2 regions of the Tigheibacillus halophilus genome follow, and region 1 is predicted to be linked to the other one. Evidence: riboswitches for the same ligand, from Rfam matches in the RefSeq annotation. Region 1 holds a riboswitch; the other holds the start of a gene.
What was found. A riboswitch is a leader RNA that binds a small molecule or an ion and turns the genes downstream of it on or off. The one in region 1 is predicted to bind S-adenosylmethionine.

Region 1 (15,422 bases):
GGATGCCAGTTTGTTTGAAGCGGGCTTTATCTGCCTTGCTTCCGAAGAGCAGCTGGCATAGAATTACAGCTTTGAAATATGCATCCCGGCCATCAATGTCATTGGCAGGATTTGCTTCCGCATAACCTAGTTCTTGTGCCTTTTTGAGCGCCTGGGAAAATGAAAGCTGCTTCATGCGCATCTCCGTCAGGATATAGTTGCTAGTGCCGTTCAAAATGGCTTGGATTTTTCTCACACGGTTGACTTGTAAGAGTTGCCTGATTGTTGCAATGACAGGGATGCCACCGGCAGTGGTTGCTTCAAAACCGATTTGTACACAGTGCTTTTCGGCGAGTTTCTTCAATTCCTGGCCATGTTGTGCGAACATTTCTTTGTTTGCGGTAACAACGTGCATCCCTTGTTGGATGGATTGCTGTAAATAAGTGAAAGCTGGCTCTTTGCCGACAATTGCTTCCATCACCAGATCTATGTTTTTGTCTCCCAACACTTCCTGGAAATCGGTGGTGAGCTTTGCATGGCCGTTATAATTTTTATGGTTCTTCAAGCTCTTGACCACAATAGCTGCTATCTCCACCTGCTTGCCAGTGAGCTGCTGTAAACGTGCTTGTTGTACTTCTATTGTTTGATAGATCCCTTTACCGACTGTTCCGAAACCAAGCAAAGCAATACGCAGCTTATTCATTGGACCACCTTTTCATGAAGGGGCTTTTGTACAAATTGCTGCACCACATCTCCCCATTTCTCGTATTCTGTCAAAAAACCGTCATGGCCGAATGTCGTTTCCACATGGTGATAGGTACAATCTGGCACATGTGAAGCAAATGCTTTGATTTGCACAGGTTCATAGATCAAGTCATGTGCAAAACTGATCGCCAGCATCGGTACTGTGAAACTTGCTGCTGCTTTTTTCCATCCACCTCGGGTATGGCCAATATCATGCTGATCCATCGCCGCCAGCAAGCAAAGGTAACTGTTGGCATCAAAACGGGTGCAAAGTTTTTCACCCTGGTAATCCAAATAAGCGTTAATTTCAAAGTCATCTCCAGAGTGATTACGCTGGAAGCGTTCTGCGAATAATGGCGCACTGCGATAGGAAACCATCCCGACCATTCTGGCGATTTCAAGTCCCCTTAAACGCTCGTTGTTTTGATAAAAGCCATTTTGCCAGGCAGGGTCAGAAGTGATGGCTGTCCTGGCTATGTGGTTATAAGCTATGCCATAATCTGAAAGCGTGGGAGTCGCTGCCAAGATGATCGCTCTTTCTATCTGTTCTGGATAGAGAAGAGCCCATTCCTGGACCTGCATACCGCCAAGCGATCCTCCAATGACAGTATGGATTTTTAAGATTCCAAGTGCCCGCAAAGCTTTGTATTGTGCATGCACCATATCACGTACGGTGATAGCGGGAAAATCGGAACGATATCGCTGCCCGGTTTTGGGGTTGATGGAGGTGGGTCCGGTGGAACCGTCGCAACCCCCAAGTACATTGAATGTGACCACCTGGTAAGTGGTTGTATCGATGGAGCGGCCTTCACCAATCAAACCGCTCCACCAGCCAGGGATATCTTCTGTTCCTGTCGTTGCATGGTTACCTGTCAATGCGTGGCAAACCAGCACTACTGGTCCATCACACAGTCCAGCCCGTTCATATTGCAGAATCACATCCTCCAACAAAACGCCAGATTCTAAATTCAAACTGCCAATATTTACAGTTCCGTAGCGCTTTACCACTTTACCACAGCGGGAGACTGTCCCCCGCGAATCCGGTTTGCTTCCGCATACAGTTCAAGTCCTTTAATGACTGTGACACCTGCTGCCTCAGCGTTATCAAGTATTGGAGTATCTGGGTAGCCATTTTCAAACCAGATGATTTTCACATCTTTTTGAATCAGCTGTTCTACCAGGTCTGCTGGGATGCTGTCCTGCTTAACGAGTACAGCATCGATATCTTCTTTTGCATCTGGCAAACGTTCATAGGATGTCGCCTGCAGAAGAGTGCCAGCATTGGATGCGATTGGCAGGATTTGAAAACCGCGTGCTTTCAGATGCTTGATTTGATCATAAAAAGTGCTCGTTGACTGGTCCAGACCGAAAACAGCAATCGTCTTTTGTCTCGGGCCATTTTCAGTTCGCTCAAAAGGTGAATGCAACAGCCACTGGACTACATTATCCTCAGATGAGGCTACAGTTGGCGACGAATCAGTAGCTGCAGCAATCGCTTGATCCAGATCTGCAATGATATCATCAGTGGACTCAATACCTACGGACAGTCGAATCAATTCCTCGCTGACACCGCTTTGCACCAGCTCCTCCGCACTTAACTGCTGGTGAGTGGTGGATGCAGGATGAATGATAAGTGATTTCGCGTCTCCTACATTTGCAACATGTGACCAAAGCTTGATGTTGTCGATTACTTTTCTGCCGGCTTCACGGCCGCCCTGAATACCGAATGTAATCATTGAGCCGGTCCCTTGGTGTAAATATTTTTTTGCAAGACTATTAGAAGGGTGTGATTCCAGCCCTGGATAATTGACCCATGCCACCTGCGCATGCTCATTCAGATAGTCAGCTATTATTTTCGCGTTGGCATGATGCCGTTCAATGCGAAGATGCAGTGTTTCCAGTCCCTGTAAGAGGAGAAAAGCACTCTGGGGACTGAGACATGCGCCGATATCGCGCAGCAATTGGACACGGAACTTCGTCGCGAACGCTGCAGGTGCTGTATCTACGTATTTCAGCCCATGATAACTCTCATCCGGCTCGGTGAATTCGGGGAACCTGCCCGAGCCCCAGTCGAAACGACCGCCATCTACGACAACACCACCAATAGTGGTCCCATGGCCTCCAATCCATTTCGTTGCGGAATGAACGACAATATCCGCGCCCCACACCAATGGTTTGGCTGCATATACTCCGAAAGTATTATCGATGATGAGCGGGATACCGTACTCGTGGGCAATCTCTGCCACTGTTTCAATATCGAACACATTCAGGCTTGGATTGGTAATTGTTTCAGCAAATACTGCTTTCGTTTTATCCGTAATCGCCTGTTTGATTGCTTCAGGATTAGTACCGTCGACAAAAATAACATGAATTCCGTATTTCGGCAGTGTTTTAGCAAATAAATTATATGTGCCGCCGTACAAGTTGCTGTCGGCGATGATTTCGTCCCCTGCACCAGCTATATTGAGGATGCTGAGGGTGATAGCTGCCATACCGGACGATGTGGCCACAGCAGCGACACCGTCTTCCAGCAAAGCGACACGCTGTTCAAAAGCGTCTACTGTCGGATTCATGATACGGGAGTAGATATTTCCAGGCTCTTTAAGGCCGAACAGATTTTGAGCATGTTCTGTGTCACGGAAGACGTAGGAAGTTGTTTGATAGATTGGCACGGCACGTGACCCGGTTGCGGGATCCACCTGCTGGCCACCGTGCAATAATACTGTTTCTGGTTGATTGAATGAAAATGCTGACATGAAAAATTCCTCCTTTGATTTCGGTTCTGGAGGAAGAGGTGGAATGAAAAAAACGCCTCTTCCTAAGAAGAGGCGATTGCATTTATTTATGCGTATCCTCCTCTTATCTTCCAGACCATCCGTATGATCTGTAGGATTTAGCACCTTAAAAGCGAGCAATGCTCCCTCTTTGGTTGCCGGGCTTCACAGGGCCTATTCCCTCCGCCGCTCTTGATAAGAGATTTGATTTTTGAAATTAATCAGTATTATAACGGACAAAAACATAAGTGTCAACAGCAGGCACGAAAAATTATTAATGTTCTTGCATGGATTGTTTCTTCGGACGATATATCGATGCCAAGTAAACGATCAAGGCGAACCAAATCAAGCTGAAGGCGATCATATGAGCAACTGTGAAGGGTTCATCATATAAGAAAACACCGAGTAAAAGCATGATTGTCGGTGCTATATATTGCAGAAAACCGACCAGAGAAAGTGGTATGGTTTTCGTCCCTGCAGCAAACAAAAGCAATGGGATTGCTGTGGCCACACCAGCACCCATCAGAAGCATGTTGGTTCCCGTAAACAGGGAATGGAAATGGAATGCCTGGACCGGCAAAAACGCAAGATATATCAATGCGATCGGTGTTACAACCAATGTTTCCACTGTCAACCCGAACATAGCAGAAATATCCACGGTCTTTTTCAGCAGGCCATATAAGCCGAACGTGATAGCTAGTACCAATGAAATCCACGGAAATACACCGTAACTGATTGTCAGGTAAATGACCCCTGCTGCCGCAAGGACGACAGATAGAATTTGTCTGCGCGTTAGGCTTTCTTTCAGAAAGATGATACCTAGCAAAACGCTGACTAATGGGTTGATATAGTATCCAAGGCTTGCCTGAATGACATGGTTTGCGTTCACTGCCCATATGTAGGTGAGCCAATTCAAACTGATGACGATCGATGCACAAGTTATGCCAAGCAGCTTACGCTTATCATGAATAATTGCTTTACATTCAGTAATAAAAGGGCGCCATTTGACTGTAACAGTTACTAGCAGTGCCATAAAAACAAATGACCAAATAATCCGATGAGCAAGAATCTCGCCGGCAGACACCCGATCAGCCAGCTTCCAGTAAATGGGTAAGAACCCCCAAAATACATACGCTAACGCAACAAGTATAATGCCGTTTTTCTGTGATGACTGGTTCATATGTATCTCCTCTCGTTCTGGTAAATAAGCTAATTTTAGAAAATTAATAGCAAAAAGGCAATTGAATTGCTTGTGAATTATCAGGAAACGCTTTCAAATTTGAAGGGAATAACATAAAATAGAATTATAGAAGAAGCGTTTAAATCGTTTCACTTGATAAAAGGGGGTCCACCATGTCTAAAACATATCGTCATTTTGAAACATCAGCTATTCATGCCGGATACGATGCTAAAACGATGGATGGGAGTCTCACCACGCCAATATTTCAAACATCGACGTTCACATTTGAATCGGCCGAGCAGGGAGAGAGGAGATTTGCAGGGGAAGAGGATGGTTATATTTATTCCCGGCTGGGAAATCCCACAGTAGCGGCATTGGAAGAAAAAATAGCGGCGTTGGAAAACGGTGAGCGTGGATTGGCATTTGCATCGGGGATGGCAGCTGTTTCGGCTATCTTGATTGCACTGACAAAAGCCAATGACCATATTCTCTGTTCCTCAGGGCTTTATGGCTGCACATTCGGTCTTTTAACCATGCTCGAAGATAAATACAATATTAGACATGATTTTTCCGAGATGGAAACAAAGGAGGACATCCGCTCCCTCATAAATGATAAAACAGCATGCATCTATGTAGAAACACCAATCAATCCTACAATGAAGCTGGTAGACTTGCGCTTGGTAGCCGAAGTGGCCAAGGAATACGGCATCCCAGTCGTGGTCGATAATACCTTTAGTTCGCCATACTTGCAGCGCCCGCTTGAATTAGGCTGTGATGTGGTTATTCATAGTGCGACCAAATATATCGGTGGTCATGGCGATGTGATTGCGGGGCTTGCTGTCGGTCAAAAAGATTTTCTTGATCAGGTGGCTATGACTACGCAAAAGGATATCGGCGGCATTATTGGTCCAATGGATGCCTGGCTTCTGCTGCGCGGTTTAAAAACGCTGCCGGTACGTCTGGAGCGCCATTGCGATAATGCAGAAAAAATAGCTGCGCATTTAAAAGCGCATCCTGCTGTCAAGCATGTATACTACCCAGGAGATGCGGACCATCCTGATTACGCACTCATGCAGCAACAAATGAAGCGTGGCGGCGGAGTCATTGCCTTTGAAATGGAAGGCACAAAAAAAGATGCGCAGTCATTACTGAATCAGCTGCAATTTTTGAAAATTGCTGTCAGTCTCGGAGATGCAGAAACATTGATTGAACATCCGGCGACAATGACCCATGCTGCCGTGCCGGAAAAAAATCGCTTGGAAATGGGCATTACGGATCAATTGATCCGCCTTTCAGTTGGGCTGGAGGCCTGGGAAGATATCTGGGAAGACTTGCAGCAAGCATTAGACTGGTGTTCATCAAAAAGTCATAATAAGACAATGACAGAAACGGAAAAGCTGGTTCGTTAATATATTTGCATGTAAATGGATACCATTCTTGCCGTAAGGGGAGGGTGGTATCGTTTTTATTATGTGCAAGTATATGGTGTGTTGCAAAGAAATATCCATATGACGGCATGAAGCGGATCACCTGCATATGATAAATAAGACAGCACACACGAATCTCGTCTGAGGATTGGAAACCAATCACTGAATGATGTATGCCGCATTGAACCAAACATCCCTTGCCATGTCTTCAGCCAGTCCGCAAGCCAGCTGCATATTCGCGGTTCTCAAGACCTGTGCTAAAAGTTGGCGTTCTCGAAATGGCAAATTATTTACCAATTGTGCTATAGTAAAGCTTATACAATTCTTTTATAGGAAGGATATGTTCGATGGAGCTCCTGGCTTATTTGGTCGGTTTCATTTTTATTTTTAACATCGGTCTCGGAATTTCAATCATCTTCCTGGAGAGAAAGGATGCTACATCAACTTGGGCCTGGTTGATGGTATTGTTGTTCATTCCGATTGCAGGCTTCTTTTTGTATTTGATTTTTGGAAGAAGATTGAGTTCCAGCAGGATTTTTACATGGGATACCAAGAGCCGCCTTGGAGTGAAAACTGCTGTTCAGGCTCAGCTCCGGGCGCTGGAAGATGATAAATTCACATTCCGCCAGCCCGAAATTGCTATTTATAAAGATCTTTTTTATCTGCATCTGCGCAATGATGATGCTGTTTTCACACAGGATAACAAGGTGAAGATATACACAGACGGGCGCGAAAAGTTCAATGCTTTAATCAATGATATAAAAAAAGCGAAAGACCATATTCATCTGCAATATTATATCATCCGCCATGACCAGCTGGGACAAGAAATCGCGCAGGTGCTGATTGAAAAAGCCAAAGAAGGTCTAGAAGTGCGTGTGCTGTATGATGATACGGGCTCCAGGCTGCTGCGCCCTAAATATATTCGCAATTTGCGAAAGCACGGTGTCCGAGTGGAAGCTTTTTTTCCACCGAAAATACCTAAGATCAATTTGAAAATCAATTACCGCAATCACCGTAAGCTGGCGATTATTGATGGGAAAATCGGCTATACCGGAGGATTCAATATCGGGGACGAATACTTGGGGATGAGCAAAAAATTCGGTTATTGGCGCGATACGCATTTGCGTATTGAAGGTGATGCCGTCCACAATATGCAGACAAGGTTCATTCTGGACTGGAACCAGGCATCAAGAAACCATATTGGATACGAGGAGCATTATTACGCAGCAGAGTCGAGCGGAGACACTGGCATTCAAATTGTATCCAGCGGACCGGATTCCGACTGGGAACAAATTAAAAACGGTTATATCAAGATGATTTTGTCGGCAAAAAAATATGTCTATATCCAAACCCCTTATTTTATTCCGGATGAGAGCTTGCGGGATGCGGTCAGAATTGCCTCTCTCTCAGGAATCGATGTCAAAATAATGATTCCAAACAAGCCAGATCATCCATTTGTCTATTGGGCGACGCTTTCTTATGTTGGTGACCTGCTGAACGCAGGGGCTGAAATTTATATTTATCAAAAAGGCTTCCTGCATGCCAAAACAATTGTCGTGGACGGAAAAATTGCTTCGGTTGGCACAGCGAATATCGATGTGCGCAGTTTCCGCCTTAATTTTGAAGTGAACGCATTTCTATATGATATCGCGATCGCTCAGGAATTGGAGGCCGCGTTCATGAATGACATTGCCATATCGACACAAATGACCAAGAAACTCTATGATAAAAGATCTCTTGGTGTCCGATTCAAGGAATCGATATCCAGGTTGCTTTCCCCGGTATTATGATACATGTTATCCATAGCCGGGTGAAGGCTATACAAACATTCAAATTTGAAATCACCCATTGGAGGAATTCAGCATGGAAGAAAAAACATGTTCCAAATCTTTGGCAGTCAAAACATCACATGTATTGCCTCCCGATACAAATGCATACAAAACGCTGTTCGGCGGCAAATTAATGGCTCATATCGATGACGTAGCAGCTATTTCTGCAGTACGGCATGCAAGGAAAAATGTTGTGACCGCATCTACAGACTCCGTTGATTTTTTGGAGCCTGTCAAGGAAGGCGATTCCATTTGTATTGAAGCATTCGTCACATGGACACATAAAACGTCGATGGAGGTTTTTGCGAAAGCTGTTACGGAAGACTTGCTCACAGGGGAACGGAGAGTGAGCGCAACGGCATTTTTGACATTTGTGGCTGTAGATGAAAATGGCAGGCCGATCCCTGTTTCTCCTATTGTGCCTGAGACACAGATGGAAAAGAGGCTGTATGAGGGTGCTCCCAAACGTGCCAAGGCTCGAAAGGAAAGACGCAAGGAATCGAAGGAATTTGCCGAGGCATTCGGAACAGACTACCCTTGGATTGAAAAACCTTGAATTGCTGTCCGGTAAAGCCACGATCCTAAGGGGTCATGGCTTTTCTTTTATTTATATGAGAGGTCTGCAATTTTCCAGGCTGTAAAACTTTTTGAAGATTTTTGTTTTAAGGTCGCTTTATTTAGGGAAAACACCATGCAACAGGAAATAGAGCATACATATATTTTGCTTAATATGAAACAGAGAGGAATGAATAACATTGAGCACTTTTCACGATTTGGTGGCATTTTTAGATGAACAGATAGTTTCGCATATTCTGGTAGTTGTGCTAATCGGCTTGGGGCTGATATTTTCGTTTGGGACGAAGTTTGTGCAATTCAGGCTTTTACCAGAAATGTTCCGGGTCATTTTTGACAAGAGAGCGGTTAGCGCTTCAGGAAAAAAAGGAACCTCTTCTTTTCAGGCATTCGCTATTAGTGCTGCCGCAAGAGTAGGAACAGGGAATATGGCCGGTGTGGCGACCGCTATCGGTATGGGGGGGCCTGGAGCACTTTTCTGGATGTGGATGCTTGCACTAGTCGGGGCGGCAACAGGATTTGTGGAAAGTACGCTGGCACAAGTCTATAAAATTCCCGACAAAAACCAATATTATGGCGGACCGGCGTATTATATGGAAAAAGGTCTCAATCAGCGTTGGGTTGGAATTATTTTTGCGGTTGTCATTATTTTTACATATGGCCTGGTTTTCAATTCTGTACAATCCAATACCATTAGTCTGGCATTTTCAGGACAATTCCATATGAGCAAATACCTGATTGCCGGCATATTGTTTATCTTATCAGCGATCGTTATTTTTGGCGGGCTGAAAAGCATCGCCAATGTCACACAAATCATTGTGCCTGTGATGGCAATACTCTATATTATCGTTGCGGCAGTTATATTGATTGTTAATGTCAATCTGATTCCAGATATGTTCCGACTGATTTTTCAAAACGCCTTTGGCATTAAAGAAGTTGCTGGCGGCGGATTTGGTGCGGCGATTTCATTCGGTATCAAAAGAGGATTGTTCTCTAATGAAGCTGGTATGGGTAGTGCACCGAATGCAGCGGCAACAGCAGAGGTATCTCACCCTGTCAAGCAGGGCTTGATTCAGGCGCTGGGTGTATTTTTCGATACGATTCTTGTCTGCAGCGCAACTGGATTCATCATATTGTCCTCCAGCGGTTATGCAGGGAGCAAACTTGATGGCATCCAGCTGACACAGAATGCCTTTGCACAGCATCTGGGTGACTGGGCAGGTATTTTCGTAGCTGTCTCCATTTTCTTATTCGCATACAGTTCTATTTTAGGAAATTACTATTATGGGGAAAATAATATTTCTTATATCAAGAAAAACAAAACCGGATTGTTCATCTATCGGATTGCAGTGCTTTTAATGGTCATCTTCGGTGCGCTCGCAAGCTTCGATCTTGTTTGGGATATGGCTGACGTGACAATGGGTGTCATGGCATTGATCAACTTATACGCTGTCACCAGGTTATTCCCTGTTGCGAGAAAAGTGCTGCAAGACTATATGCGTCAGCGAAAAGAGAAAAAAGATCCCGTGTTTTACAAGGACGTACTGGACGATGATAATGGAATCGTGTACTGGGATCGCGAAACGATGAATAAAGATGCCTGAGCATTGAGGCGGACTTCGGCCACTGATATAGCAGGAATGCCCGAATACAGTTGTTTCATAATCCGGGTGAACCACTGATATAAGGGGAAGAGCCGAGCAAAGTTGTTTCATAGGTCGGATGACCCACCGATATAGCGGGAATGGCCGAGCAAAGTTGTTTCATAGGCCGGATGACCCACCGAAATAGCAGAAAGAGCCGAGCAAGAGTGTTTCGTAAGCTGGATGAACGTAACCACCAGGAAGATGGCTCAAAAAAACCATACCTTGCTTTGGCTCGGGATTTTATTTGTAATAAGCCCATTGATGAACCCCAGAGATGTGAAAATTTTTAGCTAGAATCCTTCTTATTGTTTCTTTGGACAGTGACAACTGACACCAGTCATAAATAGCATTTGTAGTAACTTTTTCATTTGGAAACAGTATCTTGTATTCATTGATACTTCTTAAGACAGCATTTGAAATTAATTCGTTATATCCGCACTTTGTGCAGACACACATTCTTTTTTCCGCAGCTAAGATAGAAGAGTGGCATTACGGACATATAATTCCTTTTTTCAATTGGTCAAAATTGTAGGCAGGTATTTGAGTAAATGGAGAATCTGTTATGTTTAGAGACAATAGTTGAGCTGCTATATTCTTGTGTTTTTCCGTTAGTTTCGATGATATTGCATGGAGGTTTTTCATGTGTTGCTCAATTTGAGTTGGAAAAATAAATGGTTTGTCCATCTGGGCTTGGTACAGCGTGAAGTTGGGATTGATAAAAACCACGAAAGCATTAATTCGAGGTTCAATTCCAATACTAAGGAGTAATTGACGTAGTAAGGATTCTGTTCTTCCTAATTGGTGAAGTGTATTAATAACCTCTATGTTGGGTTTTTTGAAGAGCTTGTCAGATTCGTAATAATAATCGCCTTGATAGTTTTTGACTTCATAGAGATAAAACTTACTGTGTGTGATAAAAAGGGAATCAATCTGGAATGTCGTATGGTTTATTTCCAATAATAAATCGTTTAGTATCAAGCATTCACTTTGAAGTTTTTCAGTGAAAGCCTCGAATTGTTTTTCGCGGGCAAAGCCTCTTTTAAGATTGAGATAATATTGTTTGTCCTTTTTCGATAAATGCATCCTCCTCTTCACTAATTCCAGGATCAATCATTCATTTGATTTCGTACGAGGTTTGTAAGGCACTTCATTGCCTCCTTATCCATATTCTATTTTCTCTGTTAAACTGAAGTATTAGGGTGGTTTTCCGGGGTGGGGCAACTCATATGTATTATAGCATTGATTTTCACTTTGCCAGCATTAAGCCAAAAACAGTAAGCCAAAAATAAGATAAAATACATCCTATGGATATTTTGACTAATAAAAAAATCGAAAACATCAAAGAAATTTTGCGGTCAACGCCTACTGACATAGTCGAATTCCAAATTATAATGTTATCTTTTCAGGTAACACTTGTAAACCCTTGTGAAAACGTTTACAATGATACAAAGGAAAAATTCAAATCAAGGTGTGATTGATATGCGCAGGCATTTTATGCACCATCATACAACCATATATGGCATATATATAAAAGGAGATCTGCCGCGGCGGATCTCCTTTTAGATTGCACTTTAGTTCTGTAAAGTGATAAAAGGAGGAAGGTATATGTTTATGCTCGCAGATAAACCACTCACTTTAATAGAAGCTAAATCTATTATCGAAGGGAACGAGAAAGTCGGGCTTGCCCCATCTGCAGTGGTCAAAATAGCTGCCAATAGAGATATAGTGGAAAAAATGATTGCTGATAAAAAAACAATGTATGGCATCAACACGGGATTTGGTAAATTCAGTGATGTCATCATAGAGCAAGATCATCTCCAGGAATTACAGTTGAATTTGATTCATTCCCATGCATGTGGCGTGGGAGAACCATTTGCAGAATCCATCAGCCGGGCGATGCTGCTGCTCCGGGCTAACGCTTTGGCCCAAGGCTATTCAGGTGTACGGGTCGCATTAGTCCAGCAGCTGATTGATTTTTTGAATTGTAGAATCCATCCGGTTATTCCGCAGCAAGGTTCTCTTGGTGCAAGCGGGGACCTGGCGCCACTGTCTCATCTGGCTTTGGCCTTACTTGGTGAAGGGGAAGTGTTCTACCAGGAAGAACGAATGCCGACAAAAGATGCATTGAAGCGGGCTAAAATCTCCCCCTTGCAATTAGAAGCAAAAGAGGGACTCGCACTGATCAATGGGACCCAGGCAATGACGGCTGTGGGTGTGGTTACTTATTTGCAAGTGGAGCAGTTATTGCTGCAAAGCGAACTGGTTGCGGCAATGACGATGGAAGGTCTGCGGGGGATCATCGATGCATTTGCCCCCGAATTACATGCGGTCCGCAGGCATCCCGAACAATTGGAAGTAGCAAACCGCATACAGATGCTTCTAACAGATAGCAAATTGACAACCAGACAGGGCGAACTGCGTGTTCAAGATGCCTATTCATTAAGATGTATCCCGCAGGTACTCGGTGCAGCATGGCAAGTCGTGAACTATGCCAAAGAAAAATTGGAAATGGAAATCAATGCGGTGACAGATAATCCCCTGATTTTTTCTGATAGCGGTAAAGTGATTTCTGGCGGGAATTTTCATGGGGAGCCGATCGCTTTTGCCATGGACTTTTTAAAGCTGGCAATTGCTGAGATTGCTAATATTTCCGAACGGCGGATAGAGCGTTTGGTCAACCCGCAACTGAATGATTTACCACCTATCTTGAGTCCGAACCCGGGGCTTGAATCAGGTGCAATGATCATGCAATACAGCGCAGCCTCGCTTGTTTCGGAGAATAAAACCTTGGCCCACCCGGCAAGTGTCGATTCCATTCCGTCTTCAGCAAATCAGGAGGATCATGTCAGTATGGGAACGATCGCTGCCAGACATGCATTGCAAATGCTTGGAAATTCACGTCGTGTGATAGCCATTGAATTGATATGTGCGATGCAAGCTGCAGAGTATCGGGGAGTTGATATGATGTCTGCAGCAACAAGGGATTTTTATGATCAAGCTAGAGAAATAGTCCCGAGTATCGTGAAAGACCGAGTTTTTGCAATGGACATCGAAAATCTCGCAGATTGGCTCTTTAAGAAAGATATAAGGGATTTGAACCAATTTGTAAAGCACCGGGAAGATAGGAAATCAATAACGGAAAAAGAAATGTTGACATGATTAATCAATACCATGGGAAAAGTGAAAAAAGGGTTGAGGTTAAAATGCAAGGAACGGAAGCGCTAAGCGATGTAAATCAAAGGACCACGTGAAGAAAGATTTTCGCAATATGATAGTCACCTGCACCATCACGTTACTAAAAGATTCTATCACCCAAGCTGGCCGAAGAAATGGCTGTGGTCTATTAGAGGCAGTTTCCCATTGAAAAAAGCACCGGTCTGTGATGCCTCCCGAAAGTTAGATTTTTGGTCTGACTTTTGGGGTTCAGTACAGTCAACGGTGCCTTTTGTAATTCAATTTACGTGCTCCTCGACTTCCTCCGGCCGGACCCAATCATCTGCCCAATGGCGAATTGCAGCGACGACAGGCTGCAGGGATTTGCCTTTTTCAGTCAAAGAGTATTCAATCCGTACTGGGAATTCTGAATAGACGTCACGTTTGACAATTCCTTCTTTTTCCAGCATTTTCAATCGATCCGACAACAATCGGCCGCTGATTGGCAAATCGGCTTCCATCTCAGAAAAGCGCTTCGTTCCACTCAAGAGCTCAGACAGTACTAAGCCGACCCAGCGCTTGCTTAAGAGTTGCATAGCTTTTTCAAATTTGGGGCATAAATTGCTCATCCTTTATCCCTCCCCTTGTCTACAACGATAATCAATGAATAAGAGATGTTTATCTGCTTACGAAAAGTAACTTCATATATATTATCTTATCATAACATTGTCAAGCTGTAAATGGATTGGAAGTATTTGCTCGTTCACCGCTCATATTAGAATTCTCTTTCAATAGATTGCCTAATTTGCTATCCTTATTTAAAAGACAGAGAGGGGGCGGTCTGTTGCCACTTGACCATAAAAGCTCATTACCATTACATATACAACTGAAAGAAATCATTGAAAAGCAGGTATCAGAAGGTGTATTGACCGATCAGATTCCCAGTGAAAGACAATACATGGAAGAATATGATGTCAGCCGCAGTACAGTTCGGGAGGCGATAAATGTTTTAGTCCGGGAGGGAATTCTGGAGAAAAGACATGGAAAAGGTACTTTCGTTTCATTAAAGCCTATTCATGATTGGCTTGGCAATTTGAGCAGTACCACAGAAACGATAAATAAAATGGGGATGAAAGCGGGCGCCAGACTAGTACAACATTACCGAAGAAAAACGTCTGACTATATTGAAGAACGCACAGGCTTTAAGGAAGCATACTTTATCAAGCGTATTCGTTATGCAGACGATATAGCCATTGGGGTGGAACGGCATTATTACCCTCCGGAAATAGGGGAGAGGCTGATTCAGTACGATCTGAATGATGCGACACTTTACGATTTGATTGAAAACGAATTAGGTATTCAGTTTGCCGTGGCCGACCAGACCATTTCCTGTGGTCCACTGCTGCCGGAAGACCATACTTTATTAGACATCGATGAAAACAGATACGCTTTAATAGCTGAACGAATGATCAGAGATCAAGAAGGTCATATCATCGAATTTGAAGAAGCGTATTATCGCAGTGATATGTATGCATTTACGATCAATTTGTCCCGAAAGTTCGGGTAGTAGAGGACTTATAAAAAAAGTTTATAAGTCTTATCGCTTCTTTTAATATCGAAATTGAAAAAATATATTGAAATAATTATCGCGTTGGAATATATTGAATATAGACTCATTGAAACTGGTACGGACATCGTGACCTATAAAATGAGTAAGTCTTTTCGAGAATGGAGTGATGACTTTGATTATTGGTGTACCTCGTGAAGTGAAAAATAATGAAAATCGGGTAGCTATGACCCCATCCGGGGTGACGGCATTTATCAATGCGGGGCATCGGGTGCTGGTTGAAACCAATGCAGGAAATGAAAGCGGTTTCCTTGACGAGGAGTATCGACAAGCCGGTGCGGAAATTGTAAGCAATGCAAAGGATGCATGGTCGGCAGATATGGTTATGAAGGTCAAAGAACCGCAGTCATCTGAATATGCATTTTTGCGTGAAGGATTGCTATTATTCACCTATTTGCATCTTGCTGCTGAGCCTGAATTGACCAGGCAGCTTGTAGAGAAGAAAGTTACGTCCATTGCTTATGAAACGATTCAGCTGCAGGATGGGTCA
Region 2 (15,422 bases), on a different contig from region 1:
GAAGCCTTCAACCGGATGGAGGCGTGGGCGAAGGAAATCCTGGCCGGAGTTGAAACAGGAGACAATTTGCGCATGATGCTTTCCTCTTTAAGAAAGCTGACTCGTCATACTCCAATTAATGTTATCGCTAAAAAACGTGAGATTGCAGCAAGTATTATTGCAGCCGAAAAATATACAGTTTGACAAATGAAATGGACGGTGTTTGTAGAGATGAAGGGTTTTCAGCCAGTCCCTTGCAGGCAAATCAGCATCATTTCACCAGCGTATGTATCAGGTATGGCCCGGCGTATTGTTTGGGCCATACTTTTTTATCGAATGCAATGAGTGCGAGGTTTCCTCTGTCGTAATTGACAGGAATTTTTGATATAATACAGTTAATACATAGCATGGAGGGAATTGCATGACGCTGAGATTTTACTGGTATCCGAATTGCGGAACGTGCAAAAAGGCAAAAAAGTTTTTAGATGAACATCATGTTTCCTACCAGAGCATACACATCGTGGAGAATACACCGACCAAGGATGAAATGTTGAAGCTAATCCGGAAGAGTGGCTTGCCAGCCAAGAAGTTTTTCAATACAAGCGGGAAAAAATACCGCGAAGGGAATATGAAGGAAAAGATTGCCAATGCCTCTGAAGAAGAGATGGCAGCAATACTTGCCTCAGACGGCATGCTGATCAAAAGACCGATCGCAACAGACGGTCAGCGTGTAACTGTCGGTTTTAAAGAAGATACATTTGCAGCAGAATGGTTGTAATGAAGCAGAAGTACTGGTAAAAGGCTTTGATAACTTGTATATTAAGATTGCATGGATAGGTTGCAATTTATGGAGGGATAAATGATGGAAACACCAAAGGAATTGCTTTATTCTGAAGAACATGAATGGGTCAAAAAAGAAAATGACAAAGTCCGAATCGGCATTACGGATTTCGCACAAGATGAACTGGGGGATATCGTTTTTGTTGAACTTCCCGAAGTCGGAGATGAGTTGAAAGCTGATGAGCCATTCGGCAGCGTTGAATCTGTGAAAACCGTGTCTGAATTGTATGCCCCGATCAGTGGCAAAGTGGTGGAAATCAACGAAGACTTGGAAGATAGTCCTGAATTTGTTAATGAATCTCCATATGAAAAAGCCTGGATGGTCGTGGTTGAACCCTCAGATGAAGCAGAATTTGACGAGTTGCTTTCTGCGGATCAATACATTAAAGCAACAGAAAATGATTGATTGTAAGTGATGGAAGGCCGACTGGTATTTTTTATGAGTCGGCCTTTTTCTATATATTGTGAGATGCCTTCATACGATTACAGTCTGGTCCAAATGATAATTATTTCTAGCGCAAAATCATATAATATGGAAACAACGGTGTTCGAATATTCATGATGCGAGGTGCTTTATGTGGGTCATGTTGATGCTGACAAAATAATTATTGTGGAAGGATTGACAGATAAACGGCAGATTAGCAAAGTAATTACCGAACATGTTATTATTGTTTGTACAAATGGTACATTCGGAATTGAGCGCTTTGATGAATTGCTTGAGACATATCATCTGGATGAAAAGGAAGTATTCATCCTGGTGGACGAGGATGACTCCGGCATAAAGCTTCGAAAACAGCTTGGGCAGGAGCTCCCTCATGCGAAACATATATATGTAAGCAGTGAATTCAGAGAAGTGGCTAAAACTCCGATCCATATTCTGGCATCCATCTTAACGAGAAAAGGCATCGAAGTGGATCCGTTGATTTTAGGCGGTCCTGGACTTGCTTGACATTGCATAAGTGAAGGTGATTTAGTGGAAAAAGCGACAAAGGATATGCTGCAAGCGGATCATTATATATTATTTATACATTCACCTTTTTGCGGTACCTGCCAGCTGGCGAGATCCATGCTGCATCAAATCGAAGAGGTACATCAGCAAGATATATTTTTGGAAATGAATGCATCGCTTCATCCATCATTCATGCAGGAAAACAAAATTGAAAGTGTCCCTTGTCTATGTATCAAGGATCAGGGACAAATAAAGGAAAAAGTCTATGTCTTTCATTCCATTGCAAATATATATCATATCCTGCTGCAATATGAGCGGAAATTGTTTGTAAACAGCCATTGAAATGGGTCTAAGCCTCGATTGGCGCATCCAAAATAAACATTGACTTCAGATACCAACAATGCTATTATTTAATCTATCAATTTACTATTAAAACTGAATGAATGTATTTCTCTTATCTTGAGCGGTGGAGGGACTGGCCCTGAGAAACCGCGGCAACCTTTGGACAGTATTTTGTCTGAAACGGTGCTAATTCCTGCGAAGCAATGATGCTTTGACAGATGAGGGAACATAAAGATGATATTGATGTCTTTCTGTTCGCTTACAGGAGGACATCTTTTTTTAGAGGCAAAGGATACAGTCCTTCATGTCTATTCAATTCCATCAGAAAGGGACGTGCTATGATGAAACACGGAGCGTCCAGGAGGTTTTAACATGATAAAGATTGATTCCCTGACAAAGGAATTTACAATTGGGGAAAAACAAATCACTGCTGTCGATCAGCTTACCATGGATATTCAGACTGGAGAAATCTTTGGCGTGATTGGCTACAGTGGTGCCGGAAAAAGCACGTTTATCCGTATGCTTAACAGGCTGGAAGATCCGACTTCAGGTACTGTTACGATCGGGGAACAAGAAATTACAAGCTTATCCAAAAACCAGCTGAGAGAAGTAAGACAAAATATCGGTATGATTTTTCAGCATTTCAATTTGCTATGGTCACGGACGGTGCGGGAGAACATTTCTTTTCCGCTGGAAATAGCTGGAGTCAAAAAATCGGAAAGACAAAAGCAGGTCCAGGAATTGATCGATTTAGTCGGTTTATCTGGGAGAGAAGATGCATACCCGTCCCAGCTAAGCGGAGGGCAGAAGCAGCGTGTAGGCATCGCAAGGGCACTGGCCAATAAACCGGATGTCTTGCTATGCGATGAAGCGACGTCGGCACTGGACCCGGAAACGACGAATGCTATTTTGGATCTGTTGGTAAGTATTAACCAAAAACTTGGATTAACCATTATCATCATCACCCATGAAATGCATGTCATTCGTAAAATTTGCAATCGGGTGGCAGTGATGGAGAATGGAAAAGTTGTGGAACAAGGGAATGTGCTGGAAGTTTTTTCCCGTCCAAAACAGCCTGTCACAAGAAAATTTGTGGAGCAGGTAATGGGGAACACAGACGCGGATACGGAAGAAATCCATCAATTATTTCAGGCTGGCAGCGGAAAGAATATCATTCGTCTGCATTTTATCGGAGAGACGACAAATCAGGCATTGATCAGTCAACTGGCTAAGCGATTCGATATTGATCTGAACATTCTTCAAGGCAAGATCACTCATACACAACACGGGGCCTATGGTACGTTGTTTGTGGAATTGATAGGCGACCAGCAAGAAATAGACCGCGCTCTCGATCATGTTGAAAAGCAGACCTCAATAGAAATGGAGGTCATAGATAATGAAAGATGAATTCTTTGCGAATCTGGATATGGGCGAATTATATCAGGCCATTTACGAAACGTTTTATATGACAATACTAAGCTTGATCGGTACTTTTATTTTGGGGATTATGCTTGGGCTGTTGCTCTATTTGACGATGAAAGGCGGCATTTGGCAAAATAAGCTAATTAACTTGGTAACCGCTGCGGTAGTCAATATTTTCCGGGCGATACCATTCATTATCTTGATTCTGTTACTATTTCCTTTCACCAATTTCATTGTCGGGACCATACGCGGTCCGAACGCTGCGCTTCCCGCATTGATCATCGGTGCAGCGCCATTTTACGCTCGCCTGGTAGAAATCGGGTTAAGGGAAGTGGACAAAGGTGTTGTAGAAGCAGCAAAAGCGATGGGTGCCAAAACAAGTACTATCATTTTCAAAGTGCTGCTGCCTGAGTCTATGCCGGCACTAATATCCGGCATCACAGTCACAGCTATCGCTTTGATCGGATATACTGCCATGGCAGGAGCCATCGGAGCCGGCGGGCTTGGAAACTATGCATATTATTTCGGTTTTCAGCGACGTGCTTTCGATATCGTATTTGTTTGTTCTGCAGCAATTGTCGTGATTGTTTTCATATTCCAATTCATTGGTGACTTCATAGCAAATAAAATAGACAAAAGGTAAAAGGGGATAAAAAAGAGATGAAAAAGATACTGCTTTTAATCAGTGTAGTGCTTATTTTAGGATTGGCTGCCTGCGGCGGCGATAAAAAAGATAATGCAAAAGGCGAAAAGGAAATCATTGTAGGAGCTTCCAGTGAACCGCATGCGGAGATTTTGGAGAAAGCAAAGCCGATCTTGAAAAAGAAAGGTATTAAGTTGACAATCAAACCTTATCAGGATTATGTGCTGCCAAATGACGATTTAGCAAATGGCGATCTGGATGCTAATTATTTCCAGCATATACCATATTTAGAGCAAACCAAAAAAGATACAGGTTATGATCTGGATTATATAGACGGCATCCATATCGAGCCGATGGGTGTTTATTCTAAAGATATCAAAAATGTCGATGATATCAAAAAGGGAACAGAAGTCATCATGAGTAACTCAGTGGCTGACCACGGCAGAGTACTTTCCTTATTTGAAAAGCAAGGACTGATCAAATTGAAGGATGGGATTGATAAAACGAACGCCACAATCAAGGATATTGCCGAAAATCCAAAAAACTTGAAGTTTTCGGCGGATAATGAAGCTGCGTTCCTCCCTGAGCTTTATAACAGCGAGAAAAACGTGCTTGTTGCAATCAATACGAATTACGCTATCGGAGCAGGCTTGAATCCGCTGAAGGATGCATTATTCATTGAAGGTAAAGATTCACCTTATGTCAATGTTATCGCTGTTCGTGCAGAAGATAAAAAGAACAAGGAATTGAATAAGCTTGTCGATGTGCTGCATTCGAAGGAAATTCAAGATTTTATATTGGATAAATATAAAGGTGCCATTGTTCCGGTAGGCGGGGATAAGTAAAATCTGCCGTTTGCTTCATATTTATAGGAATAGCGAGGAATTCGTCAAAAATGTGGCGGATTCCTCGCTATATATTGGTGAGCGCGTGAGAGCATGCATCAGCAGATGTCATCCGTTTATTTGAACTTTGAACAGGGTATTGTCTCTGTGTTAACATTTTATTTAAGGTTCAAGAAAGGGATGGTTCACTATTCTTAGTGGCATAAAAATGAACTACACTCCAGAAATGGAGAAAGCTATGCAACAATCTCATAATATCAGCTTCGCTGAATATGGGAGGAAACTGACAGAACGGATCACAGTTGAAAAAAGACGGCAAAAAGAATACCAGCAATCAAAATATATTCGCGCACAATTACAAGCACAATTACCAAGGTGATTCATGCGTATACCGGCATCCATATATCTAGAATGCCGGTATATTTTTTTATGTTTCCTCATAATATGGTTCGATATGAATTTGTGCGTACGAAATGTGATGTTTTTCTTCAAGCAGTCCTTCAATATTCTCTGTAATAGCGTGACTTTCGGTCACATTCAGTGTTGGATCCACAAGTATAGTGATATCCACAAAGGCCTGGTTTCCCAAAATCCTCCCCTTGATGTCTTTTACTTCCTTTACTTGTTTTACATCTGTGACGCTTTCACGGATTCTTTCCAGTTTATTTTCGTCAAAGCCATCTGTTAGTGTTCGAGTCGAATCTGCGAATATTTGCCATGCAGTATGGCAAATGATGACGCCGACAATAAGACCGGCGAGTGGATCCAGCCAGTATAGCCCAAATTGTGCGCCGATAATCCCGATAAAAGCGCCAATACTGACAAGTGCGTCAGATTTATTATCCTGGGCAGCTGCATGAATGGCACTGCTGTTGATTTTTTTCGCCAGTGATAAATTGAAAAAGTAGACGATAAACATGATAGCTGCTGCACCGATGGCAGTCCAGGCGGTAAGCATGCTTGGCTGCTGGGTTTGGTGGCTGAAGATTTTTTGGATGGTGTCAATAATAACTTGTATTCCAACCGCAATCATGATGAATGCTGCAAATAAGGACGCAACTGTTTCTGCACGGTAATGGCCATAACGATGTTCTTTATCTGGTGGTTTTCTCGATATTTTTAATCCGACTAAAATGGCGATGGATGCCACCACATCGGTTGAGTTATTCAAGCCATCAGCCCGAAGTGCATCAGAATGGCCCATATATCCAATGAAAAGTTTCATCAAAGCTAAAAAAAGGTATGCAAAGATGCTGATGATTGCTCCTTTTTCTCCGCGCTTGATATCTTCTGTATGATTCAATGCATGTTCCTCCATTAAAATTACTTTGAAAAATGCTTACATGACAGCTATAACATTTTAACAAATCGTATAACGGTGAGTCTAGAGAAACATAACAGCCTTCGGTTATATCTGTTGGCATGGGTAAATCCTTTTAGTATCCTGCCAATAAAAAGAAAATGTTATTTACCTATTGCAATTATACATAAAATTTCAGATAATAGAATAAAGGAGACTAGGGGGAGTGTCCCATGAAAAAAGAAAAGGTCATTTATCGGTTTAATCGGTATATTGGAAAAACGCTCTATGCGAAAAAAGAAATGCCTTTTGAAATTAGTCTCAATTCCCGAATGCTGCTTGATGAATTATGCTTCAAGGAAAATAAAAAAAGATTAGAGCAGCAGCTGAATACCGCACTCGATCAAGGTAATGCCGAAGCGTTTCATAAATTGAGTGAGGCATATAAGCAGTATGTATGGGAATAATAAGTGCCAAATCAGATAGCGTATAATATAAAAGCCCGCCAAACAGGGTGCCGCCCCCGAAAGTTAGAGTAAAAATCTAATTTTCGGGGATCGATACCCAAACAGGCAGGCTTTTTTGTGTGCAGCGAATTACATTGGTTGAGGTTTCTAAAGACGGCAAAAAATTTATCATATCAATTGGATTTTCCCGTCACTTCGGCCATGAATTCGGGTCCATTTTTTGATTGATCAGCTGGTATGTCAGTTAATTGTTGGAAAAGTTGTATTAAAACCGTTGGCAATGCATTATTGCTTTGGTCCCAATAATGCATGACAAGCGACAAAATCTCCAGTGCGGTACTTCTGCTTCTGTTGTATAAATCAAGGAAACTGTCTGTGCTTGTTTTACCAGTAGTCGGATGGTGCCATGCATGATGCTCAAGGTTCAGGTAATCCTTTCCTTGATCCAGCAGTTCATGGGAGAAAGGTGTGAAAAAGTGTTTGAAAAGCTTGTTTTTCCATCCACTAGGGTCTGCCAACAAACGCAAGGTAAGCTTCATTTCTCTGTAAGCCATTTGAAATTTTTTATCAGTAATTCTGGTAAAAGAAGGGAAATGGTCCGCAAACAGGCGATGAAGTAATGTGCAGATATCTTTATTGATGGAAAATCCGACATCTATTTCTTTATAAACACGTGAAGTCCATGCTTTAAGATTATGAAATTTCTCCATCATGATGGTATCAATAGCTATATCCATTTTATCAGTGGAATTCGTTATATTTTCAGCACCATATCTCATATATGGGCAAATATGTTTTAAGAGAATGAAATGCGTGATAAAGCCGAAAATATATGCCTTAGCTTCATCATCCATTTTTTTCGCTTCTTGAATCATATCTATTATTAATGCAGTTCCATTTGTCTGCAGTTCAAGGTCGCATTGTTTGAAGGGCAGTCTTTTTCCAAGCCAGAAATGTCGGAAATACAATGGGTTAGTTCCTTGTGATCCTAGCTTCATGTAGGTGTCATTGGCGAAAACGCTGTTTGGAACAGTTCGGATCGTATCTGCTATATCTTCACAAAACAGCATATGAGTCCAAATAGCAGGCAATTTGAAAAAACCTCCTTTTTGCCCTCTTTAGACGGCAAAAATATTACTATGAACAGTATAAAGGATAAAATCGCTTAGTGAATGGACAAAGCGTACAATTTTGTGTCTTTCAATATATTTCTGATACAATAGCTTAAGAAGTAACATTCACTTTGGGGAGGAATCTGATATGGAATACCGCGTGGAACATGATACGATAGGGGAAATAAAGGTACCTGCTGAAAAATACTGGGGAGCTCAAACACAACGAAGCAAACAGAATTTTCCAATCGGGAATGAAAAGATGCCTCAAGAGGTCATCCTGGCGTTTGCGATTTTAAAAAAAAGCGCTGCCAAAGCAAATAGTGATCTTGGATTGTTGGATAAACAGAAAGCCGAAGCTATTGCATATGCAGCAGATTTGGTTATATCGGGAAAACTGACTGAACATTTTCCATTGGTTGTCTGGCAAACGGGGAGTGGAACACAGTCGAACATGAATGTGAATGAAGTCATCGCGCATGTAGGAAACAAATGGCTGCAAGAGCAGGGAAGCGATTTGACTTTACATCCAAATGATGATGTCAATAAATCACAAAGCTCCAATGATACATATCCGACTTCATTTCATGTCGGTGCTGTTCTAAAGTTGGAAGACCAAGTTTTGCCGGCAATCAAACAGCTGAAAGCCACATTGAAAGAAAAAATGGATGCATTTGCAGATGTGGTAAAAATCGGTCGTACCCATTTGCAAGATGCCACCCCACTGACGTTGGGACAGGAAATCAGTGGCTGGCACCGTATGCTGGAAAGAGCGGAAATGATGGTGGCAGAAAGTGCCGATCATTTGAAAGAACTGGCTATTGGCGGAACGGCCGTAGGGACAGGTTTAAATGCACATCCCGAATTTGCAGCTCGTGTTTGCGCTGAAATCAGTAAAGAAACGAATAAAGAATTCATCTCTGCTCCGAATAAGTTCCATTCGTTGACAAGCTATGATGAAATGGTTTATGCGCATGGCGCATTAAAAGCACTTGCAGCCAATATGATGAAGATTGCCAATGATGTCCGCTGGCTTGCAAGCGGGCCAAGATGCGGCATTGGTGAACTTGTCATACCTGCGAACGAACCTGGCAGCTCAATTATGCCGGGAAAAGTTAATCCGACACAATGCGAAGCAGTCACTATGGTAGCTGTCCAGGTAATGGGAAATGATGCTGCTATCGGTTTTGCAGCCAGCCAGGGGAATTTTGAGTTGAATGTTTTCAAACCTGTAATGGCCTATAATTTCATGCAATCCAGCCAACTGCTAGCCGACAGCATTCTGTCTTTCGACGAGCGTTGTGCGCAAGGGATCGAGCCGAATCATGAGAAAATCGACAATCATTTAAATGATTCACTTATGCTGGTCACCGCATTGAACCCGCATATAGGTTATGAAAATGCAGCAAAGATTGCCAAAAAAGCATTCGCGGATAACACCACATTGAAAGAAGCTGCCATTGATTTGGATTTGCTGACAAGCGAGCAATTTGATGAATATGTGAAACCGAAGGAAATGACACAGCCAAAATAAATGATATCAATCATAAACATAAACAAGGAAAGCGGCCGGCTCAAAAGAGCTGGCCGCTTTCCTTTGGTATATGTAAAAGCAATAATGTAATGGCTAAATCATTGCAGCCACCCACTTCTGCAAAACAAATCAGGATGTTAAATTTGATTTACCATATTTGCGGTGAAGAAGCACAAATTACCAAGTGCTTTTTGTGATAAGTCTTAGAGATATGCAAACAATATGATTACAGGAGGTGATAGACATGGCTAGCAACAATTCAAATCAATTGGTTGTACCTGGCGTACAGCAAGCATTGGATCAAATGAAATATGAAATTGCCCAGGAATTTGGCGTGAACTTAGGTGCTGACACTACTTCCCGCGCAAACGGTTCTGTTGGTGGTGAAATTACGAAACGCCTGGTTGCAACTGCACAACAACAATTTTCTACTCATAAATAATAATGGCTAGAGGTGGAAGACCTCATAAAGGGGAAAGCTTAAAGGCTTTCCCCTTAAATTATGCGGTCAAAATTTTAACGAATTCTTCGTTCGGATGCTGTATCAAAGAAATGTGCGTTATTCATATTGAATGCCAAATCAATTTTTTCACCGCCATGAATGTCTGTACGGGAGTCGACCCGGGCAACAAAATCCTGGTCATTGATTTTCGAGTAAAGATACGTTTCAGCACCCATCAATTCAGCAACATCGATATGGGCGGTAATTTTTGTATCCGGTGTGGAATCGATAAATACAGGTTCGTCATGGATATCTTCAGGGCGGATCCCTAAAATGATTTCCTTATTCTCATAATCCTGCTCACGAAGTACCTTCAGTTTTCCTTCAGGGATTTTGACTTTAACATCTTCCATGACAAAGCAGCCATTTTCCAGTTTTCCAGATAAAAAATTCATGGAAGGAGATCCGATAAATCCGCCGACAAATACATTATCAGGATTGTCATATACTTCTTTTGGAGAGCCTACTTGCTGGATGACACCGTCCTTCATGACAACAAGCCGTGTTGCCATGGTCATCGCTTCTGTCTGATCATGGGTTACATAGATTGTGGTCGTTTGCAGCCGCTTATGCAATTTTTGGATCTCAGCGCGCATTTGTACACGGAGTTTTGCATCCAGGTTTGACAAAGGCTCATCCATTAAAAAGACTTTTGCATCACGGACGATAGCACGTCCCAATGCAACACGCTGACGCTGGCCGCCGGACAGAGCCTTTGGCTTACGGTCAAGGTAGGCTTCCAGCCCGAGTATTTTGGCTGCATCATGTACACGCTTTTGGATTTCTTCTTTTTTGAACTTGCGCAATTTCAGACCAAACGCCATATTATCGTATACGTTCATATGTGGGTATAATGCATAGTTTTGAAAAACCATGGCAATGTCCCTGTCTTTAGGTGCGACGTCATTCATTTTCTTATCATCGATATACAGCTCACCATCTGAAATTTCTTCCAAACCGGCCACCATACGCAGAGTGGTGGATTTTCCGCAGCCAGATGGACCGACAAACACGATGAATTCCTTATCTTGAATATGAAGATTGAAATCGTTGACAGCGACAACTTTTTTATCATACATTTTTTGAATATGTTCTAAACGCAGTTCAGCCATTTTACCATTCCTCCTGTTTGATGAAAACGCTTTAGCCTGATTCCATTATATAAATGTCGAATAATTACGTAAATGACAAAAATGCACAAAGATAGCAGCTTGTTTCGTGCACATTTACAAAAAGAACGGTTATCGGAAATGCTTGAATAAGATGCCCAGGTAAACGGTCACTGCTTGGTGGAAATCTCGGACATCAAGTCCAGTTTTCTGTCTGAATTTATCGAGCCGGTACTGCAGGCTGTTGCGATGCATATATAGCTGTTTGGCGGCTTCGGAAAGGTTCAGATTACATTGAAAAAAAACTGTCAATGTATCTAGAAATGGTTGATCATCTGCGAATTCTTGAAGAGTCATGGTGCTGACTGATTTGATGTCCGCGGCGTCTGTATGGGACAATACACTGAAAACGATAGCTTCCATATAAGTTAGCACATTTTTATCGGTCCTTTCAAACGCACTTCTCGCAAAAGTGACCAGTTCCTGGTAATAGGCAGGCGCACGGGTCAAATTTGATTGAAAGGGACCAGGAAGAAACTTGATGTTCACATACAAGTCGCTCGTCAGCGTATCAATAATCTGACTGTAGGAAATCTGGTCTTCTGCTTCATTGATTTCTTCGATCAATACGCCCTCATTAGGATGAAGCCAGAGTATTGGAGCTTCATAACCAAAGAGCACGTGTAAAGCTTCTTTAAAGGAAATTGGATCAGCCTGCTGTTCAGGCATAATGAAATATACAAAGCGATAAGGAGATGCGGTGCTTTGCGGTTGTTTAGATTCTTCAGTGTTGCTGATTCGTTTCCACCATTCGTTTTCTTTTGTAGTAAGTGAGGGCAATAGCGCCTCATATGGTTGTGTGAAAGCTTTCAGCAGCTGTAAATCTCGTTCTGAGAGTTCTGCTTTTTCCACACCAAATATCGTTTGATCTGGTGTAATGAACCAACGATATTTTTTTATGTTTTTGTCGCTGCAGTTTTCTTTCAAAACAAAACTTGAAAAAAGATTTTTTAGTTGTGTAAGCATTGCAAAATCCTCATTTCCATCGTCTTACAGCAATTATACCAGTGGATTTGCATATTTTTAAGTGGTCTGAATTTTTATTTTGTAATTTCGCATACTATACATTCATCAACGGGTTTGTTATAGTTAGTGCATGAAGTGACCCGTACCTCGGGGTTTTTTTCGGGTTAAAATTTCAACATACATAGAAACCAAAGGAGAGGTTTAAACGCTATGCCTAACATGTATGACAGTGCATATGACTTAGAAAAAGCAATTCGGGAAAGCGAAGAATTCAAGGAATTGCAACAAGCTTATGAGGCAGTCATGAGTGATTCGTCTGCGAAAAAAATGTTTGAAGAATTCCGCGATACACAAATTGCTCTTCAGGAAAAACAAATGCAGGGTGAAGAAATCACAGAGGAAGAAGTTGAAAAAGCCCGCAAAATCGTTGAATTGGTACAGGAACACCCCGGCATTTCCGGATTAATGGATAAAGAGCAGCGCCTTAACATCATTATTAATGATATCAGCCGCATTATCACAAAACCGCTTGAAGAATTATATGGTACTACCAGTGAAAATGATCAGCTGAATTAAAATAACGGAACGATAGAAAGAACTCAGTTAAATGAGTTCTTTTTTGCAAGTTGGAACACTCCTTTCCCAGGAGTGGTTAACATGTTATGATGAGTAATAAGAATAATTAAATAAATATGATAGGAGAGATAGGCCACTATATTTGACTGTACGGCAAAGGAAATAGTTTATTTGGCCTCACGTGGGCTGAGAAGTTTAGCTGGATTGTGTATCTAATTCGATTTAATAATGAAATGAGTGATTGTTCATTCATATATTCCGTATCAATGAAAAAGCGATTACTTTTCAGGCATGAAGAGACTTGCATATCACTGTACACGGATAGTGGTAAACAGCTAAAACATGTTTGATTGGTTCCGTTAACGACTCAGCGGGGAGAAAATACCACTGAATAATATTTCATTTTACTAGAAGGAGGAAATTATGTTGCGGACGGTCATATATCAAAGTAAAGAAGGTATTTCTTATATTCAACTGAACAGACCGGAGCAGTTTAATGCTTTGAATCGGGAAATGTTGGATGCATTGCTGCATGCCCTCCAGGAAACGGAACAAAACACAGATCGTATCATGATTCTAACTGGTGGAGGAAAAGCATTTTGTGCCGGCGGTGATATAAAGATGATGAAGGATTTCGCCGAAAAGAAGGAATTTGAAACAGTCATGAGCTTGATAGAAGAAATAGTGCTCACATTATACCGTATGCCGAAACTCACTATAGCTGCGATTCATGGCTCTGCTGTTGGGCTTGGGTTGAGTCTTGCGCTTGCGTGCGACTATGTGATCGCAAATAAGGAAGCACAAATGGGAATGCTGTTTATTGGTATTGGCCTTGCCCCTGATGGCGGCGGTCATTTCTTCCTTGAACAGCGAATTGGTTTAAATGCGGCTAAACAATTCATATGGAGTGGAAATACAGTTTCAGCTGCAGAAGCAAGAAACATCCAGCTTATTGACAACATCACAGAGGGAGAAGTGCTTAGTGCTGGGCAGAAGATTGCAGGAAAATTACAGCATTCGCCGTTGATTGCCATGCTCCAAACAAAGGCTCTTTATCATCATCAGAATATGGATAAACTGAAAAACATACTAGTGGCTGAAAAAGAAAATCAATGGTATCTGCGTAATACAAGTGACCATGCGGAAGGAGTCCAGGCGTTTCTTCAAAAGCGCAAACCTGTATTTAACGGAGAATGATACAAATAATAGGGGCTTTGCCATCCCTGGCCAAGCCCCTTCCCAGCTTTAGCGATGGAATAGAACAAGCTTGGCATCAGGGGAAACGCAACGATGTGTATGTTCAGTAAAGCCTTTTTCGTCTAGTTTTGATTGGCCAATTTCCTTTGCCTTTTCATCGTTTTCAGCAACAAAATTTTCATCAAGCAATTTTTCTCCTGATTTGTCAAAAACAGTTAATACATATGTTTTCATGTAAATACCCTCCTGTCTTAGGCATGAAATGGGATTTATCCCGCTTGCATGGAACTTGGGACATGCAGCTCTGCTGAATGAATCCCAAGTTCCATGCTTGTTCATCTGATTTTCAGCCTGGTTGCTCGAATTTCAAGTTTATTGTCTTGATCCAGGTCTGCGGACCTTTGAGCTTGTCGTTCATGGTGCTGACATATTTCATCCACAGCTTCATACAAATTAAAAATATCTTCATATCAAAATGAACAATCGTTCACCCTACTCATACTATTCGACAAAATTGACAAAAACTCCTGCTTGGATTTAAAAGTTGTGTGTAAAGCAAACTTGACAAGGGGAAGAGAATTTTTTATACTCATGTAAAGTTCACTACACAAGGGAAAGATCAGCTGTGAAGACATGTATCAGAGACAAACGCTTGCAGGCAAAAATGACACAAGAAGAACTGTCAGAGATATTGCAGGTATCCAGACAAACAATCATTTCACTGGAAAAGGGAAAATATAAACCATCTTTGGTGTTAGCACATAAAATGGCGCAGGTATTCGATTGTTTGATTGAAGAACTGTTTGTTTTCGAGGGGGATGAAAATATTAAGTGATATACGCAAGGAGAACCTGAAAAAGATGCTTGTTTTACAATTGTATCATTCCCAAAGGGACTGACCAAAGGAAAACACGAGGGGGGAAAGGTTTTGACTTTGTTTTTGCAGGAGGTAACAAAACGTTTTGGAAATTTAACAGCTGTCGACCAGCTTTCATTGGAAATACCGGAAAAGGAAATGTTCGGTTTTCTTGGTGGCAATGGGGCAGGAAAAACCACTACATTTCGGATGATTTTAGGGCTTTTGGACATCACAGAAGGAAAAATAACCTGGGATGGAGAATCGATCGGTTATAACAAAAGTCATTTGATCGGGTATTTGCCTGAAGAAAGGGGATTGTATCCAAAGCTGAGGGTTGATGAACAGCTTGTCTACTTGGGCAAATTGCATGGTATGACTAAAAAAGAAGTACTGTCAGAGCTTTCTTTTTGGCTGGAAAGATTTAAAGTACCAGAATATAAAGAAAAAAAAGTGGAAGAACTTTCTAAAGGTAACCAGCAAAAAATTCAGTTCATCTCTGCTGTCATCCATAAACCGAAACTGCTTATACTTGATGAGCCGTTTTCAGGGCTTGATCCAATCAATGTGGAGCTGCTGAAAGAAGCGGTAATCGATATGAAAGAACAGGGGACCTCTATCGTTTTTTCTTCACATCGGATGGAGCATGTCGAGGAGCTATGTGAGCATCTTTGTATTCTGCAAAAAGGTAAACAGGTTGTTCAGGGATCTTTACGCGACATC

Region 2: linked by a shared signal. The riboswitch ahead of ACFSMW_RS01610 (methionine ABC transporter ATP-binding protein) and the one ahead of ACFSMW_RS08995 (PLP-dependent aspartate aminotransferase family protein) in region 1 are both predicted to bind S-adenosylmethionine.

Annotation. Positions count from the first base shown of each region.
Region 1 is NZ_JBHUIZ010000006.1:114,732-130,153, forward strand. Features, by position in the region: gene ACFSMW_RS08985 (homoserine dehydrogenase) at 1-682, opposite strand, end outside; gene metX (homoserine O-acetyltransferase MetX) at 679-1,731, opposite strand; gene ACFSMW_RS08995 (PLP-dependent aspartate aminotransferase family protein) at 1,725-3,479, opposite strand; SAM riboswitch class I at 3,580-3,699, opposite strand; gene rarD (EamA family transporter RarD) at 3,772-4,677, opposite strand; gene megL (methionine gamma-lyase) at 4,851-6,086, shown strand; gene cls (cardiolipin synthase) at 6,452-7,894, shown strand; gene ACFSMW_RS09015 (acyl-CoA thioesterase) at 7,968-8,489, shown strand; gene ACFSMW_RS09020 (alanine/glycine:cation symporter family protein) at 8,689-10,110, shown strand; gene ACFSMW_RS09025 (nuclease-related domain-containing protein) at 10,642-11,235, opposite strand; gene hutH (histidine ammonia-lyase) at 11,758-13,311, shown strand; gene ACFSMW_RS09035 (winged helix-turn-helix transcriptional regulator) at 13,605-13,934, opposite strand; gene ACFSMW_RS09040 (GntR family transcriptional regulator) at 14,150-14,872, shown strand; gene ald (alanine dehydrogenase) at 15,048-15,422, shown strand, end outside.
Region 2 is NZ_JBHUIZ010000003.1:228,971-244,392, forward strand. Features, by position in the region: gene ACFSMW_RS01585 (acyl-CoA dehydrogenase family protein) at 1-183, shown strand, start outside; gene ACFSMW_RS01590 (arsenate reductase family protein) at 401-757, shown strand; gene gcvH (glycine cleavage system protein GcvH) at 842-1,225, shown strand; gene ACFSMW_RS01600 (toprim domain-containing protein) at 1,397-1,768, shown strand; gene ACFSMW_RS01605 (thioredoxin family protein) at 1,793-2,110, shown strand; SAM riboswitch class I at 2,220-2,335, shown strand; gene ACFSMW_RS01610 (methionine ABC transporter ATP-binding protein) at 2,483-3,517, shown strand; gene ACFSMW_RS01615 (methionine ABC transporter permease) at 3,507-4,175, shown strand; gene ACFSMW_RS01620 (MetQ/NlpA family ABC transporter substrate-binding protein) at 4,193-5,020, shown strand; gene ACFSMW_RS01625 (YuzK family famiily protein) at 5,259-5,399, shown strand; gene ACFSMW_RS01630 (cation diffusion facilitator family transporter) at 5,448-6,323, opposite strand; gene ACFSMW_RS01635 (IDEAL domain-containing protein) at 6,554-6,787, shown strand; gene ACFSMW_RS01640 (hypothetical protein) at 6,961-7,878, opposite strand; gene fumC (class II fumarate hydratase) at 8,048-9,433, shown strand; gene ACFSMW_RS01650 (small, acid-soluble spore protein, alpha/beta type) at 9,678-9,875, shown strand; gene ACFSMW_RS01655 (ABC transporter ATP-binding protein) at 9,950-11,047, opposite strand; gene ACFSMW_RS01660 (PucR family transcriptional regulator) at 11,177-12,070, opposite strand; gene ACFSMW_RS01665 (YlbF family regulator) at 12,281-12,646, shown strand; gene ACFSMW_RS01670 (enoyl-CoA hydratase) at 13,070-13,843, shown strand; gene ACFSMW_RS01675 (YhzD family protein) at 13,892-14,077, opposite strand; gene ACFSMW_RS01680 (helix-turn-helix transcriptional regulator) at 14,469-14,678, shown strand; gene ACFSMW_RS01685 (ABC transporter ATP-binding protein) at 14,772-15,422, shown strand, end outside.